DNA from 3 places in the Kitasatospora sp. NRRL B-11411 genome. Region 3 is predicted to be linked to each of the others. Evidence: riboswitches for the same ligand, from Rfam matches in the RefSeq annotation. Region 3 holds a riboswitch; each other region holds the start of a gene.
What was found. Region 3 has a riboswitch for ZMP and ZTP ahead of IH44_RS0137595 (bifunctional 5,10-methylenetetrahydrofolate dehydrogenase/5,10-methenyltetrahydrofolate cyclohydrolase). Riboswitches for the same ligand answer to the same signal wherever they lie in the genome.
Positions count from the first base shown of each region.

Region 1: it holds a riboswitch for ZMP and ZTP, as region 3 does, so the genes downstream of both, IH44_RS0121390 (glycine hydroxymethyltransferase) here and IH44_RS0137595 (bifunctional 5,10-methylenetetrahydrofolate dehydrogenase/5,10-methenyltetrahydrofolate cyclohydrolase) in region 3, are expected to answer to the same signal.
Region 2: it holds a riboswitch for ZMP and ZTP, as region 3 does, so the genes downstream of both, IH44_RS0120490 (phosphoribosylaminoimidazolecarboxamide formyltransferase) here and IH44_RS0137595 (bifunctional 5,10-methylenetetrahydrofolate dehydrogenase/5,10-methenyltetrahydrofolate cyclohydrolase) in region 3, are expected to answer to the same signal.

Region 1 is NZ_JOGH01000047.1:4,691-11,858, forward strand. It holds gene IH44_RS0121360 (cellulose binding domain-containing protein) at 1-119, shown strand, start outside; gene IH44_RS0121365 (MFS transporter) at 226-1,752, opposite strand; gene IH44_RS0121370 (TetR/AcrR family transcriptional regulator) at 2,063-2,773, shown strand; gene IH44_RS0121375 (carbohydrate-binding protein) at 3,053-4,369, shown strand; gene IH44_RS0121380 (ATP synthase F0 subunit B) at 4,532-5,023, opposite strand; gene IH44_RS0121385 (DinB family protein) at 5,122-5,637, opposite strand; ZMP/ZTP riboswitch at 5,883-5,988, shown strand; gene IH44_RS0121390 (glycine hydroxymethyltransferase) at 6,020-7,168, shown strand, end outside.
Region 2 is NZ_JOGH01000043.1:13,030-20,197, reverse strand. It holds gene IH44_RS0120495 (TetR/AcrR family transcriptional regulator) at 1-509, shown strand, start outside; ZMP/ZTP riboswitch at 615-704, shown strand; gene IH44_RS0120490 (phosphoribosylaminoimidazolecarboxamide formyltransferase) at 742-1,905, shown strand; gene IH44_RS0120485 (tyrosine protein phosphatase) at 1,934-2,428, opposite strand; gene IH44_RS0120480 (response regulator transcription factor) at 2,720-3,370, opposite strand; gene IH44_RS0120475 (sensor histidine kinase) at 3,358-4,620, opposite strand; gene IH44_RS0120470 (TetR/AcrR family transcriptional regulator) at 4,819-5,571, opposite strand; gene IH44_RS0120465 (alpha/beta fold hydrolase) at 5,733-6,800, shown strand; gene IH44_RS0120460 (aminotransferase class V-fold PLP-dependent enzyme) at 6,898-7,168, shown strand, end outside.
Region 3 is NZ_JOGH01000183.1:9-2,178, reverse strand. It holds gene IH44_RS0137595 (bifunctional 5,10-methylenetetrahydrofolate dehydrogenase/5,10-methenyltetrahydrofolate cyclohydrolase) at 68-931, opposite strand; ZMP/ZTP riboswitch at 956-1,038, opposite strand; gene IH44_RS0137590 (Gfo/Idh/MocA family protein) at 1,108-2,049, opposite strand.

The DNA of each region.
Region 1 (7,168 bases), on a different contig from region 3:
TGGCCTTCTGGGAGATGACCCGGGACGCCAACGCGTGCACCGGCTCGCTGCCCAAGTGCACCAACGTCCCGCAGACGCCGTACCAGTTCTCGAAGCTCTTCGCGGCCTACCAGGGCTGATCCTCCGTCCTTCCGCGGGGCGCGTCCCCGCGCGGGAACGGGGCCGGTGGCCCCGGAGCGCACTGCTCCGGGACCACCGGCTCCGCACTTGCGCCCCGACGGGGCGTCAGGCGGGCTGGTGCTCGCCCTCCTTGCGGAGCGCGCCCTCCTCCCCGGGGCCGCCGTCCTCGCCGCCCTCGCCGCCCTCGTGCTCGGGGCGACCGTGCATCGGCAGCAGGAAGATCGCGGCGAAGACCACCACCAGCAGCCCGACCTCGGCCCACAGGGTGACCTGCTCGGCACTGGCGAAGTCCGCGCTCTTCAGCCGCTCGAAGAAGACCGTGCCCAGGATCGCGCTGCCCAGCGCCGCGCCGAGCTGCTGCACGGACGTCAGCGTGCCGGAGGCGGAACCGGTCTCGTGCGTCTCGACCGAGGCCAGCACCATCCCGAAGAACGGGGCCATCACCAGGCCCATGCCCAGGCCGCTGACCGCCAGCGAGGGCACCATCTCCCAGGGCGTCACTCCGGCGCCCTGGCTGTGCAGGGTGTACATCAGGCCCAGCACGCCGGCCAGCATCACCACCAGGCCCGCGTGCATCACCTTGCGGCCGTACTTCTGCAGCGCCTGGGCGGCGCCGAACGCGATCACCATGCCGATCGAGGACGGGATGCCCGTCAGGCCGGACTTGAAGGCGCTGTAGTGCAGGCCGAGCTGGGTGTACAGGCTGAACGTCAGCCAGAAGCCGGTCATCGCGGTGAAGAAGACCAGGCCGAGCGCCATGCCGCCGCTGAAGCCGCGCTTGGCGAACAGGCTGGGCTCGACCAGCGGGTCCGCCCCGGCGGCCTTGCGGCGGGCCTCGTACCAGCCGAACAGGCCGAACACCGCCACGCCGACCGCCAGCAGCGCGAACGCCCACAGCGGCCAGTCGTGCTCGCGGCCCTGGACCAGCGGGTAGATGACCAGCGCCGCGCCGAGGGCGGCCAGCAGCGCGCCGAGCAGGTCGAGCCGGACGGTCGGGCCGTGGCCCTGGGCGGGCAGGAAGACCCGGCCGCCGACGAAGGCGAACAGGCCGAGCGGGATGTTGATCAGGAAGATCATCCGCCAGCCGGTGCCCCCGAAGTCCGCGTCGATCAGCCAGCCGGCCAGGATCGGGCCGCCGACCGTCGACAGGCCCATCACCGGGCCGAACATGCCGAAGGCCGCGCCCTGCTCCTTGGGGGAGAAGATCTCCTTCATGATGCCCAGGCCCTGCGGCAGCATCACCGCGCCGAGCAGGCCCTGGAGCACCCGCGCGGCGACCAGCTGCCAGGGCTCCTGGGCCAGGCCGCAGGCGAGCGAGCCGAGGGTGAACCCGGCCGCGCCGATCATGAACATCCGGCGGCGCCCGAAGATGTCGCCGAGCCGGCCGCCGGTGATCAGGCCGATGGCCATCGCCAGCGTGTACGCCGCGCCGAGCCACTGGATGGTGGACTCGCCGCCGCCGATGTCCGCCCGGATCGCGGGGGCGGCGATGTTGGTGACCAGGGAGTCGAGCAGGTCCATCACCTCGGCGGCGAGGATGACGAACAGCGCGACCCAGCGCCACCGGTAGGGTTCGGCGGCGCCGCCGCCGGAGGGCGGTGCCGATGTCGTGGGGCCGACCGCGTCGGTCATGACAGCTCCTGTTTGCTACCAGGCGCGGTGGACGGGGGCCGCGCGATTGAACGGTGTTTGCTTGGACGAACACTGTTCTACGAGTCGAGCGGCGTTCCCGTCAAACGGATTAACCCTGATTTCCCCCTTACTCCTCCCCTACTCCTCCCCCACCTCCACCCCGACCCCCGTCCGCCCTCGCCCCTTCCGCACCCGCCCCCAGCTGCGCCGATCCCCCGCCGGACGGTGATCGCTTCGCACCCGCTTCGAACGGCGTTCGTCCGGAGTACGATGATCGCCGGTGGAACGTTCAGCGAAAGCAGGTGGCCCGATGCCCGCGCAGATGCCCGAGAACCCGTGGCACAAGCCCCGCAAGGCCGAGCCCCGGCAGCCGCTCAGCCGCGCGCTGATCGTGGAGACCGCGGTCCGGGTGCTGGACACCGAGGGCCTGTCCGGGGTGACGATGCGCCGGGTCGCGCAGGAGCTGGGCACCGGCCCGGCCTCGCTGTACGCGCACGTCTCCAACAAGGAGGAGCTGCTCGACCTGGTGCTGGAGCGGGTGGTCTCCGAGATCCGGCTGCCCCGCCGCCCCGAGCCGGCCCGCTGGAAGGAGCAGGTCACCGAGATCTGCTTCGAGGCGCAGCGGGTGCTGACCTCCCACCGGGACGTGTCGCTGGTCTCGCTGGGCAACATCCCGCTGGGCGAGAGCCAACTGGCCGTCACCGAGTTCCTGCTCGACCTGCTGCTCCGGGTCGGCCTGCCGCCCCAGGTGGCGGCCTGGGCGCTGGACGGGCTCGGCCAGCTGATCGACACGGACGCGTACGAGGCGTCGGTGTACGCGGAGCGGATCGCCCGCGGCACGGACATCGGCGAGTACTTCGGGCAGCTGCACAGCTACCTGGAGGCGCTCCCGGAGGACCGCTTCCCGAACCTCCAGGCGATGGCGGACACCATGGTGACGGGCGACGGGGACGAGCGCTACGCCTTCAAGATCGAGGTGTTCCTGCGCGGCCTGGAGTCCTACCTCCCGACCGGGAACTGACCCCGCCCGCACGCCCTCGCTCCACCCCTCCCCGCCCTCCTGACGTCCCGTCAGCGAATCCACGACACCTGCCTTGACCTGCAATTTACCGGCATTTGACCGCCCCATGAACCGCTCCGCCGCGGCTCCGGCCGGAAGGGTTGACGGCCGCCCGGCACAGGTCTATACCAGTGGCAGTCACGTCAACCTCGGCTAGGTACCCGACCGTTGGCCCGGCCGCGCACCCCCACTTCCGCGCGTCCGGGCTGCCGTCCTCGCCGCCTCCTGGAGAGGTCCTCGATGGAACGCGCACTTCCCCCACACCCCCCTGCCGACACCCCCGCCGCCACCGCCCCGGTGCGGCACCGCCGTCCGCGCCGCGCCGTCGCGGTCGCGCTGTCCGTGTTCGGCCTGCTGGCCGGCGGCGTCTCCGCGATCGCCGCGTCCGGCTCCGCCAGCGCCGCGACCACGGGCGGGCTCGGCTCCAACTGGTACGCCTCCGCGCCGTACCTGATGCCGGAGGACAACAGCCCGCCGGACGCCGCCGCCGTGATGGACGCCACCGGCCAGAAGGCGTTCCAGCTCGCGTTCATCCTGGCCCAGGGCAGCACCTGCAGCCCGTCCTGGGGCGGGACGTCTTCGATCGACACCGACACCACGATGCCGGCCGTCATCCAGACCATCCGCAACAAGGGCGGCGACGTCTCGGTGTCGGTGGGCGGCTACGGCGGCACCAAGCTCGGCCAGACCTGCGGCACCCCGGAGGCGACCGCCGCCGCGTACCAGAAGGTCGTCACCAAGTACAACCTCAAGGCGATCGACTTCGACCTCGAGGAGCCGGAGTACGAGAACACCGCCGCCATCCACAACGAGATCGGCGCGGCCCGCATCCTGCAGCAGAACAACCCGGGGATCTACGTCTCCATCACCACCGCGGGCACCAACGCCGGCACCGGCTGGTTCGGCACCCAGATGCTGCTGGAGGCGAAGTCCCAGGGCTTCACCCCGAACAACTACTCGATCATGCCGTTCGACGGCGGCTTCAGCGGGGCGGCGGCGCAGACCGACGCGCTGGTGAAGTTCAACCAGATCCTGCAGAGCACCTTCGGCTGGAACGAGGCCACCGCGTACGCCCACGAGGGCGTGTCGATGATGAACGGCCGCACCGACGCCGCCGAGTACTTCAAGCAGGCGGACTTCCAGACCGTGCTGGACTTCGCCACCGCGCACAAGCTGGCCCGCTACACCTACTGGTCCGTCAACCGCGACCGCCAGTGCCCCGGCACGGTCGACCCGGGCCTGTCCGGCGCCTGCTCCAGCGTGGCGCAGAACGACTGGGACTTCACCAAGTACACGGTGAAGTTCGCCGGCGCGACCCCGCCCACCAGCTCGCCGTCCCCCTCGCCGAGCACCGGCACCAGCACCTCGCCGAGCCCCTCTCCCAGCACCGGAACCGGCACCTGCAGCCCCGCCTGGTCGGCGACCACCACCTACGTGGCCAACGACAAGGCCAGCTACAACGGTCACAACTACCACGCCAAGTGGTGGACGCTGAACGAGAACCCGGGCAGCAGCGGCCAGTGGGGCGTGTGGGCCGACGACGGCCCGTGCTCCTGACCGCTCCCGACCCGAACGACCGACGGGCCGCCCGGTCCACGAGCCTCGAGCTCGGGACCGGGCGGCCCGTCCGCCGTACCACCTGCCCGGCCTGCCAGCCGGCCGACCCGTTCGGCCCGCTGCCGGGCCGTCGGTGCCGGCGTCGGTGCCGGTGACGGGGTGTCAGACCTCGGCGCGGTTGCGGAACTCCTCCGCCACGGCGCGGGTGGAGGGCAGGTCGGCGAGCGGTTCGCCGACCACCCGGGAGGCCAGCTCGGACGCCAACTTGATGACGTCCTCGCGCAGTTCGGCCTCGGCCAGCACCTTGTCGGCGGCCAGCTGCACCTGCGCCTCGGCCACCAGCTGCTCGCGCTGCTGCAGCGCCTCCGCCCGCAGGGCCGCGACCAGCGCCGCGCCCTCCTCGGCGGCGGTCTGCCGGATCGCGGCGGCCTCGTGCCGGGCGGCGGTGAGCTCGGCCTGGAACTCCTGGCGGATGTGTTCCGCCTCGGCCCGGGCCGCCTCCGCGCGGGCGATGCCGCCGTCGGTCTTGTCGTGGCGTTCGGCGAGGGTGCGTTCGATGCGGGGCAGCAGCACCTTGCCGAGCGCCCAGAAGAGGGCGAAGAAGACGATCAGTCCGAGGATCAGCTCGGGCACGTTCGGTTCGAGAGGTCCCATACTCAGTATGCTATCCGCTCATCCGACGAATCATTCGGCCGCCCCCTGCCCAGCGCCCTTGCCCCGCAAGGAACTTCGCCCCGCGCTCCCCCACCCGGTCAGCCGCCGGTCACCCCGTCGGTGTGCTCGCGCAGCAGGTCGGCGTGCCCGTTGTGGCGGGCGTACTCGGTGATGACGTGCAGGTACGTCGTCCGCAGGGACTGCTCCTCCCCGTACACGGCCAGCGTGGCGTCCAGCGAGGCGCCGGCCACCGCGAGGTCGGCGAGCCGCTGCTCCTCCAGCAGCGCCAGGTACTCCTGCTCGGCCCGCTCGGGCTCCAGCAGGTCGAAGTCCGCGTCCTTGTGGCCCTCCACCGCGTGCAGCGGCGGCACGTCCTGCCCGGCGAAGCGGATCCGGAACCACGTCCGCTCCACCTTGGCCAGGTGGCGCATCAGCCCGAGCAGCGAGAGCGAACTCGCGGGCAGCGGGCGCAGCGCGAGCTGCTCGCCGGTCAGGCCGGCGCACTTGTGCAGGAAGGTGGCGCGGTGCCAGGCGAGGTAACCGGGCAGCAACTCGGTCTCCGGGGCGGTGAGCGAGCCGCCGGCGCGGGTGGTGGCGGGAACGGTCCATGTCATGTGCCCGATCATGCCCAGACCGGCTCGGACCGCACCAGGGGATTTCCCCCGCCGCAGGGGCCGCCGGCCGAACTTCCGGGACCCGCCCGAGCCCACGCGCCCGCCCCCGGCCCGGGATACGGCCCTGGGCCCGGCCTTGGATCCGGTCCGAGGTCCGGCCCGGGGGCCGACCCGAGGTCCGGTCCGGGGTCAGGTCCGGGTGATCCGGGATCCGGCGCGGGTCCGGCTCGGCGGTTGGTAGCATCGCGGTGAGCCGTGACTGGCGCGCTGGGATGGAATCACCATCGGGGAGCGGCTCCGTGCGGTGCCCTCGGGCACCGTCTGCTGTCGCCGTGCGCCTGGGCCGTCCGAATCGTCGCCGTTCCGTACGAGGAGACCGCCCGTGGCCGAGTCCCTGCCCGCACACACCTTCGGCAGCCCTGCCGCCGACACCGCCTTCCGCAGCGCCCTGAACGTGGTGCGCGCCGTCGAACCCCGGATCGCCGCGGCGATCTCCGGGGAACTGGAGGACCAGCGCGCCTCGCTGAAGCTGATCGCCAGTGAGAACTACGCCTCGCCCGCGGTCCTGCTGGCGATGGGCAACTGGCTGAGCGACAAGTACGCGGAGGGCACCCCGGGCCGCCGCTTCTACGCGGGCTGCCGCAACGTGGACACCGTGGAGGAGCTGGCCGCCGAGCACGCCCGCGAGCTGTTCGGCGCGGAGCACGCGTACGTGCAGCCGCACTCCGGGATCGACGCCAACCTGGTGGCGTTCTGGGCGGTGCTCTCGCAGCGGGTGGAGAGCCCGGCGCTGCAGCGCGCCCAGGTCCGCAACGTCAACGACCTGAGCGAGCAGGACTGGGCCGAGCTCCGCCGCGAGCTGGGCAACCAGCGGATGCTGGGCATGTCGCTGGACGCGGGCGGGCACCTCACCCACGGCTTCCGGCCGAACATCTCGGGCAAGATGTTCGAGCAGCGCAGCTACGGGACCGACCCGGCGACCGGGCTGGTCGACTACGACGAAGTCCGGCGGATCGCCCTGGAGTTCAAGCCGCTGATCCTGGTGGCCGGGTACTCGGCGTACCCGCGGCTGGTGAACTTCCGCCGGATGCGGGAGATCGCGGACGAGGTCGGCGCGACCCTGATGGTCGACATGGCGCACTTCGCGGGCCTGGTCGCGGGCAAGGTGCTGACGGGGGACTTCAACCCGGTCGCGCACGCGCAGATCGTCACCACCACCACGCACAAGTCGCTGCGCGGCCCGCGCGGCGGCATGGTGCTGTGCACCTCCGAGCTGGCGGAACACGTCGACCGGGGCTGCCCGCTGGTGCTCGGCGGCCCGCTGTCGCACGTGATGGCGGCGAAGGCGGTGGCCTTCGCGGAGGCGCGCCGCCCCGAGTTCCAGGTGTACGCCCAGCAGGTGGTGGACAACGCCCGGGCGCTCGCCGAGGGCCTGCTGAAGCGCGGCGCCCGGCTGGTGACCGGCGGCACCGACAACCACCTGGTGCTGGCGGACGTCTCCTCCTACGGGCTGACGGGCCGCCAGGCGGAG
Region 2 (7,168 bases), on a different contig from region 3:
GCGCCGACGCGTCCCTGCGCGACATCGCCCGGAGGGCCGACGTCGCCCTCCCCACGCTCTACCGCCACTTCCCGACCCGGGAGGCGTTGCTCGACGCCCTGCTCCGGGAGAGCTTCGACGGGCTGGCGGAACGGGCGGCCGCACTCGAAGCCTCGGACCCGCCCGAGGACGCTCTCGTCACCTGGCTGCGCGACTGCGTCGCGGTCGCACGCGAGTACCGGGGCGTCACCGAGCTGATGGCGGCCGCCATCGAGGACACCGGTTCCGCGCTCCACGCCTCGTGCGTCACCATGCGCGCGGCGGGCACCCGGCTCCTCGCCCGGGCCCAGGCCGCGGGCGCCGCACGGGCCGACCTCGACGGCACGGAACTGTTCGCCCTCGTCGCAGCCCTCGCGTGGCTCGGCGACCAGGGCTCGTTCGCACCGCGCGCCGACCACCTCTTCACCGTGGTCGCGGACGCGGTCCTGGCCGGAGGAACGGACCGCGGGATCGGGGCGGAGCGCCGCTGACGCCCGGCCGAACGCGGGCGCCACCGCCCCCCGGCCCCACCACTACCCCCAGCCCCCAGCCCCGCCGCCGTCCCCAACTCCGCTCCCGCCGGAGGCTGCTAGCATCGGCGCCGTCGCGACTGGCGAGAGGTGGAGCACCACCGGGGAGCGGCGCCGCACAGCACGGGACCGGCACCGTCCGCCTGGGTGTCCTCCGAAGCCGACACGCGACTTCACGGAGGGGGCCACCACCATGGACCTTCGGTACGGAATCAACCCGCAGAACACCCGCGCCCGGATCGAGCCGCTGCCCGGCACCGACCTGCCGCTGCGCCTGCTCAACGGACAGCCCTCGTACGTCAACCTGCTGGACGCGCTGAACGCCTGGCAGCTCGTCAGTGAGGCCGCGGCCCTGTTCGGCCGCCCCGCTGCCGCCTCCTTCAAGCACGTCTCCCCGGCCGGCGCCGCTCTCGCCGGACCGGTCGACCGGGCCGCCGCCGAACCGTACGGCCTCGACCCGGCCGCCGTCGGCCCGCTCACCTCCGCCTACCTGCGGGCCCGCGACGCCGACCCGAAGTCCTCCTACGGCGACCTCGTCGCGGTCTCGCACGAGGTCGACCTCGAACTCGCCGACCTGCTCGCCCGGGTGGTCTCCGACGGCATCGTCGCCCCCGGCTACGCGCCCGGCGTGCTCGACGTGCTGGCCCGGAAGAAGAACGGCCGCTACCTCGTCCTGGAGGCCCGCCCCGGTTGCACCCCGCCCGCCGTCGAGACCCGCGAGGTGTACGGCGTGCGCCTGGTCCAGGACACCGACACCGCCCCGCTCACCGCCGCCCTGCTCGCCGACGTCCGGGTCGGCGCGCTCACCCCGGCCGCCGCCGACGACCTGCTGCTCGGCCTGGCCGTGCTGCGCCGCACCCAGTCCAACTCGGTCTGCTACCTGCGCGGCGGCGCGGCCCTGGGCATCGGCGCCGGCCAGCAGTCCCGGGTCGACTGCACCCGGCTGGCCGGGGCCAAGACCGACACCTGGTGGCTGCGCCGCCACCCGGCCGTCCGGGCCCTCGACTTCCGCCCCGAGGTCCGCCGGCAGGACCGGATCAACTGGCAGATCCGCTATCTGGAGGGCGACTTGACGCCCGACGAGCGCGCCCGCTTCGCCGCCGCCCTGCGCGACGGCGACGTCCCCGACGAGCTCGGCCCGGACGAACGCGCCCGCTGGGCGGCCGAGTCGGACGGTGTCGCGTTCGTCTCCGACGGCTGCCTGCCGTTCCGCGACAACGTCGACCACGCCCGCCGCCACGGCGTCACCGCGATCGCCGAACCCGGCGGCTCCCTGCGCTCCGCCGAGGTCGAGACGGCCTGCGCCGAGCACGGCATCACCCTGGTGCACACCGGTCTGCGGCTGTTCCACCACTGACCCGCCGCGACCGTGCGGCCGCACAGCCTCACGGCCGGTGCGGCGGGGTGATCCGGTCGGTCCAGGCCCGCTGCTCGGGGGTGTCCGGCACGGCCAGGCCGCGGGCCCGGGCGATCCGGGCCCAGGTGTCGTCCGGGTCTGCGCCGGAGCGGACCAGGACGGCGGCCGCCAGCAGCGAGGAGCGGCCGATCCCGGCCCGGCAGTGCACCACCAGGTGGCCGCCCGCGGCCAGCCGCCGGGCCAACCCGTCCAGCACCGGCAGGACTTCGGACGGGGCGGGGACGGTGCGGTCCGGGATCGGGACGGCGGTGAAGCGTAGCCCGGCGGCGCGGGCGAGGGACGGCTCCGCGTCCAGTCCGAGCTCGGCGCACTCGGCCGGGGTGAGCGCGCTGACCAGCTCGCTCACCCCGAGGGCGGCCAGCGCGGCCAGCTCCTCCGCGAGCCAGTCGCCGCCGCGCGGCCGGGCCATGGTGCTGATCCGGCCGGGGCCGGAGGGGTCGATCGTGAACAGGGTGGGACGCATGGCGGGGCCGACCTCCGGGCGGGGCAAGGGCGTTCGGCCGCGCGGGAGGGCGTCGGCCGGTGTGGTGCGCTGCGGTGCGCTGCGGTGTGTGGTGCGCTGCGGTGCGATACCGGCCCGGCGGTCGGCAGGACAGCGGACCGGGGCGTCGGCAGCGGGAAACGGCAGCGGGGAACGGCCGGCCGGACGGGCACGCGCGGACGGACGGGCGCGGCGCGGCGGCGGGCGGTGCACCGAGGCTAGCACCACCCGCCGGGCGCGGGGAGGAGGGTCCGTTCGGGCCGGGGCGGCCGTTCAGGACCGGGACGTGCCGAGGAAGCGCAGCACGGCCAGGACGCGGCGGTGGCCGCTGTCGGCGACCGGGAGGTCGAGCTTGGCGAAGATGTTGTTGATGTGCTTGGCGACCGCGCTCTCACTGATCGTCAGGGTCTCCGCGATGCCGACGTTGGAGTGCCCCTCCGCCATCAGGGCCAGGACGTCCCGTTCGCGCGGGGTCAGCCGTTCCAGCGGGTCGTTGCTGCGGCGCAGCAGCAGTTGGGCGACGACCTGCGGGTCCAGTGCGGTGCCGCCCCCGGCGACCCGGCGGACCGTCTCCACGAACTCCGTGACGTCGGCGACGCGCTGCTTGAGCAGGTAGCCGACGCCGCTGGTGTCGGCGGACAGCAGGTCGGCCGCGTAGCGCTCCTCGACGTACTGGGAGAGCAGCACCACCGCCGTCGCCGGTCGCCTGCGGCGGATCTCCAGGGCGGCGCGCACCCCCTCGTCGGTGAAGGAGGGCGGCATCCGGACGTCGACCAGGGCGAGTTCGGGCCGGTGCTGCTCGACCGCCGCCAACAGGGACGGCGCGTCGTCGACTTCGGCGACGACCTGGAAGCCGCCCATCTCCAGGACCTTGACCAGGCCGACCCGGAGCAGCACCGAGTCCTCGGCGATCACCGCGCGCACGGCAGCTCCGCGGTCACGGTGGTGGGGCCGCCCACGGGGCTGCTCACGTGGAAGGAGCCGTCGATCGCGTCGACCCGTTTGGCCAGCCCGCCCAGCCCCGTCCCGGCGGAGGGGTCGGCGCCGCCGAGCCCGTCGTCCGTGACGTTCACCCGCAGCACCGAACCGACCTGTCTGACCGTCACCTCGGTGCGGGTCGCCCCGGCGTGCTTGATCACGTTGGCCAGGGCCTCGGAGATCACGAAGTAGGCCACCGACTCCACGCCGGGCGGCACCTGTTCGTCGAGGTCGACCCGCAGGCGCACCGGCAGGGGGAGCCGGGCGGCCAGGCCGGACAGGGCCGCGTCCAGCCCGCGGTCCTCCAGTACGGCGGGGTGCAGCCCCCGTACCAGGTCGTTGAGTTCGGCGATCGCGTGCTTGGCCTCCAGGTGGGCTTCGGCGATCGCCGCGCGGGCCCCGTCGGGCAGGTCGGGGGTGGTGGCCAGGACCAGGCCGAGGTTGACGGCGAGCGAGACCAGCCGTTGCTGGGTGCCGTCGTGCAGGTCCCGTTCTATTCGGCGGCGCTCGGCGTCAACCGCCTCGATCAGGCCGGTGCGGCTCTCCGCCAGGTGCTCGACCCGCTGCTGGAGCCGTTGGGACCGGCTGGGGCCGAGCAGGGCCGCGGCCGCGCGCGACTCGCCCCGGGCGGTCGCGCCCGCCACCCAGGGCAGGGCGCCCAGCAGGAGCAGCCCGCCCAGCGTGTACCACGGCAGTTGCGTCGCGTACTCGAGCCAGCCCCCACGCTCCCGCGCGGGCACCGACCAGGCCCAGCCGTAGGCGGTGGCGCCGGCCAGGCCCGCGACGGCGGCGGCCAGCACCAGCAGCTCCGCGGCGGCCAGCAGCGGGCCGAGCAGCAGGTGGTAGCCGACCTGGCGCCAGGTCTGCGCCGAGGTCAGCCAGCTGAGCGCCTGCCGGGCCGCCACCGCCCACGACCACGGCTCGGGAGCGGGCGCCGAGGGCACCACGTCCACCCCGAGGAGGATGCGGTGGCGGACCCGCTGGACGGCCGTCACCAGCGGGGCGCCGAGCACGATCAGGAGGATCGCCACCTCCAGGGCCGGTTTCCAGTGCCCCGTCCGGGCCATGAACGTCGCGGCCCAGGCCCACACCGGGACCAGGGCCAGGTGCGGCAGGACGCCGGTGGCCAGGAAGCCGGCGTCGCGCCGCGCCCGCCGGGCCAGGAGTGCCGGGCGCCTCAGCCCGGGTCGAATCATCACAGCCCGACGGTAGGTCACCGCCGCGGGAGCACACCATGAAGCCCGCACCCGACTTCATGGTGAACCCTGCACCACCCCGTACCGCCCTGGACCACCCCGCACCGTCCAGCTCAGCCGCTGCTCGGACCCGCTCGGCCGCTGCTCGGTCCCGCTCGGCCGCTGCTCGGACCCGCTCGGCCGCTGCCGGGCCCGGGCTCAGCCCCCGCCGGGCCCGGCGGTGCGCTCGACCAGGCCCTGGAGGCCGTCCAGCACGCAGGCCAGTCCGAAGGCGAGCGGGTCCGCCGGAGCGGGGGCGGGGGCGAAGGCCCCGGCCGCGGCGGCGCGGGTGAGCGCGGGGAAGCGGTCGGCGTGCCGGGCCAACTGGTCGGCGGTGAGCCGGTCCCACTCCCGGTCGCCCTCCTCGGTGCGGTCCAGGGACTCCTGGGTGAGGCTGCGCACCAGGCTGAGCACCAGGATCGCGGCGTCGTGCCGCTGCCGGGCGTCGAGCCCGGTGGGTTCGAGGGCGGCCAGCGCGCCGTCCAGCCAGGCCACTTGGCGCGGGCCCATGGCGTGCCGGCGCAGGCCGGTCGCGGTCAGGATCCAGGGGTGGGCGCGGTAGACGTCCCAGCAGGCGCGGGCCCAGACCTCCAGGCGGGGCCGCCAGCCGCCCGGCACCGCGTCGAGGGCGGGCGGGTCGCCGAGCACGGTGTCGACCATCAGGTCGACGAGGTCGGGCTTGCCGGGGACGTAGCGGTAGAGCGCCATCGTGGTGACCCCGAGCGCCTCGGCGACCCGCTGCATCGAGAGCGCCTCCAGCCCCTCGGCGTCGGCGACCGCGACGCCGTGCCGGGCCACCTCGGCGGGCGTGAACTTCGGCCTGGGCCCGCGCCGGGGACGCTCCTCGGCCTCGCCCCACAGCAGCGCCAGGCTGACGTTCGGGTCCCGCTGGCTCTCCTTGTTCGCCGGCACGCGACCGGCCTCCTCTCCGTCCGGGCCGCGGGCGGTGGGCCGGGTGCCGCCGGCCGTCCGACCGCGGTGTTGCCAACCGCCCAACAACTGCGTATAACTTACACAGTAATCAGCTGTGTATGACATACACAGTTACCGGATCCGCATCCCTGGAGACCCGCGTGCTCATCGCCGCCGCCCTCACCGCCACCGCCGCCGCGACCCCCGTCGCCGCACTCCTCGCCCACCGCGCCGCCGTCCGGGCCGGCCGCGCCCGCGACCTGCGCATCGACACCGGACGGGGCGTCGACGAGAGCTACTTCGCCCCGATCGGCGGCCTCGACCAGTGGCTCTCGGTCCGCGGCCAGGACCGCGCCAACCCCGTCGTGCTGGAACTGCACGGCGGCCCCGGCTCCTCCAACGCCGTCCTCGCCCACCTCTCCCGCGACTGGGAGCGCCACGTCACCCTGGTCCGCTGGGACATGCGCGGCACCGGCAAGACCCTGCGCCGCTCCGGCGCCGACGGCCAGGGCGAACTCACCTTCGACCGGCTGCTGCGGGACGCCGTCGAGGTGATCGAGCACGTCCGCGCCCGTCTCGGCGTCACCCGGGTCGTCCTGCTGGGCTGCTCCTTCGGCAGCGCCCTCGGCCTGCGGATCGCCCGCAGCCGCCCCGACCTGGTCTCCGCCTACGTCGGCACCGACCAGAAGGTCTTCGACGGCGGCCGCGACACCACCGACTACCACGACGTGCTGGAGCGCCTCGACCGGGCCGGCAAGAAGAAGGAGGCCGCCGCCGTCCGGGCGGCGGGCCCCGACCAGCGGGCCTGGAGCGCCGAGCAGTTCGCCCACTTCAACCGCTTCGCCGCCGCCACCGACCCGTACACCTTCGCCGCGATGAAGTCCGTGGTGACGAAGTCGCTCTGGTACTCTCCGCTGCACTCCCTGCCCGAACTCGGCACCTTCTTCAGGAGCTTCCTGGTCTCCGCCGCCGTCCTCCCCGGCACCGCCGCCCTCGACGACCACGCCGACGGCACCCGCTTCGACGTCCCCTTCTTCCTCGTCCAGGGCGCCCGCGACCTGGTCAACACCCCCGCCCGCGCCCGCGCCTTCTACGACCGGGTCCAGGCCCCCGTCAAGTCCTTCACCCTGATCGAGGAAGCCGGCCACTTCGCCGTCTACCGCCGCCCCGACCTCTTCCTCGACCTCCTGCGCACCACCGTCCTGCCCGCCCTCCCCGCCACCCGGTGAGTCCCGGCGGGCGGCGGGAACCCGGCCCCGCCGCCGGGTCGTTCACCCTGGACACCGGGGAACCGGACGGCCGTGGTCGCGGGAGGGGTGGGCGCTGGTGGCGGGGATCGACGTCGAGCGGGTGCGGCGGGAGACGGCCGGGGTCGGGCGGGTGGTGCACCTCGACAACGCGGGGGCGGCGCTGCAGCCCCGGCCGGTGGTGGACGCGGTGGTGGAGCACCTGCGGCTGGAGGAGGAGGTCGGGGGGTACGAGGCGGCGCGGCGGCAGGCCGGGCGGATCGAGCGGACGTACGACGCGCTGGCCGGGCTGATCGGCGCCGGACGGGACGACATCGCGCTGGTGGAGAACGCCACCAGGGCCTGGGACA
Region 3 (2,170 bases):
GGGGCGACGGTAGCGGGCGGGTCGGACAGCCCTCGGGCCGGGCGGGGCCGGGGCTGTCCGAACGGGATCAGTCGAGGCCGAGTTGGCGGGTGGCGGCCCGGACGGTCTGGGCGAGCAGGACGGCGATGGTCATCGGGCCGACGCCGCCGGGGACGGGGGTGATCAGGCCGGCGCGTTCGCGGGCGGACGCGAAGTGGACGTCGCCGGTGTTGCCGGGGTTGTAGCCGGCGTCGACGACGACCGCGCCGGGCTTGAGGTGCTCGCCGCGGATGAAGTCGGGCTTCCCGACCGCGGCGACCAGGACGTCGGCCTCGCGGAGCAGGGCGGGCAGGTCGCGGGTGCGGGAGTGGCAGTAGGTGACGGTGGTGTCGCGGCCGAGCAGGAGCAGGCCGGCCGGTTTGCCGAGGATGGCGCTGCGGCCGACCACGACGGCGTGCTTGCCGCTCAACTCGACCCGGTACTCGTCGAGCAGGCGCATGATGCCGCCGGGGGTGCAGGAGACGAAGCCGGGCAGGCCGAAGCCCATCGCGGCGAAGGAGTGCGTGGTCACGCCGTCGACGTCCTTCGCGGGGGCGATCGCCTCGAAGGCCGCGCGTTCGTCGAGGTGCGGGCCGACGGGGTGCTGGAGCAGGATGCCGTGGACGTCCGGGTCGGCGGACAACTCGCCGATGGTGTCGACGAGTCGGGCGGTGCTGGTGGCGGCGGGGAGGGCGAGGTGGCGGGAGCGGATGCCGGCCTGCGTGCAGCGGTTGCGCTTCATCCGGACGTAGGTGACGGAGGCCGGGTCCTCGCCGACCAGGACGGTGGCCAGGCAGGGGGTGGTGCCGGTGCGCCGGTGGAGGGCGGTGGCGGCGGCGGTGGTCTCGTCGGTGAGGCGGCGGGCGAGGGCGGTACCGTCCATCAGGCGGGCGGGGCGGGGGGATCCGGTCACGGGTGCGGCTCCTGGGACTCGGGGTGAGTTCGCCCAGGCGCGCGGCAGCGGTTGGCTCGGCCGCTCCCCGGTGGTGCTCCACCCGTGCGCCAGTCACGGCCTGCGGGCATCGTAGCCGAGCCGCCCCGCCCGCGGGTGCGGGCAGGGCGGACGGAGAGACGGGGGACGGATGTCGGTCAGGCGGATCCGGATTCGGATTCGATGCGGTTGACGATGAGTTCGCAGAGTTCGTGGGTGCGCAGGGCGTCGGTGGCGTCGAGGGTCTTGCCGGCGCGGAGGGCTTCGAGGAAGTGCAGGACGACCTGTTCGATGCCGCGTTGGCGGGCTACGGGGACCCAGTCGCCGCGGCGGCGGATGGTGGGCTGGCCGCGGTGGTCGATGATTTCGGCGAGGTTGTGGACCTCGCGCTTGGAGTCGGCGCCGGAGACTTCGAGGATCTCCTCGGTGGAGCCGGAGACGCGGTTCATGATGCCGAGGGCGGTGAAGCCGCGGCCGGCGAGGGTGAGGACGACGTGTTCGACCAGGCCGTCGCGGGTGCGGGAGCGGACGTCGACGTGCTCGATCTCGCCGGGGACGAGGAAGCGCAGGCTGTCGACGACGTGGATGAAATCGTCGTAGACCAGGGTGCGGGCGCGTTCGGGGAGGCCCTCGCGGTGCTTCTGCAGGACGATCAGGTCGCGCGGGCGTTCGGCGGCGAGCAGGTAGCCGGGGGCGTGGCGGCGGTTGAAGCCGACCAGCAGGGAGCGGCCGGTGTGGGTGGCGAGGTCGGCGAGGCGGCGGGCGCCGTCGAGGTCGTAGGCGAGCGGTTTGTCGACGTAGACGTCGACGCCGCGGGTGAGCAGTTCCTCGACGATCGGGACGTGCTGGTCGGTGGCGGCGTGGACGAAAGCGGCGCGGATGCCGGAGTCGATCAGTTCGCCGAGGTCGGTGGTGCGGAACGGGATGCGGTGGGCGTCGCCGATCCGGTCGAGCTTGGCCCGGTCGCGGGTCATCAGGCGCAGGTCGAGGCCGGGTTGGGCGGTGAGGACGGGCAGGTAGGCCTTCTGCGCGATGTCGCCGAGCCCGATGACGCCGATCGGGATCGGGGGCGCGCTGCGGTCGGTGTCGTGATCGCTCATCGGGCACTCCTGCGAGGGTGGGTGGTGGTCGTCCCTGACCACCCGGCAGCATATGCCAGGACGGGGTTGAGCAGTCAGGACGCGGGGGATCGGCCGATTCGCGTCGGTGCGGGGGCGGACG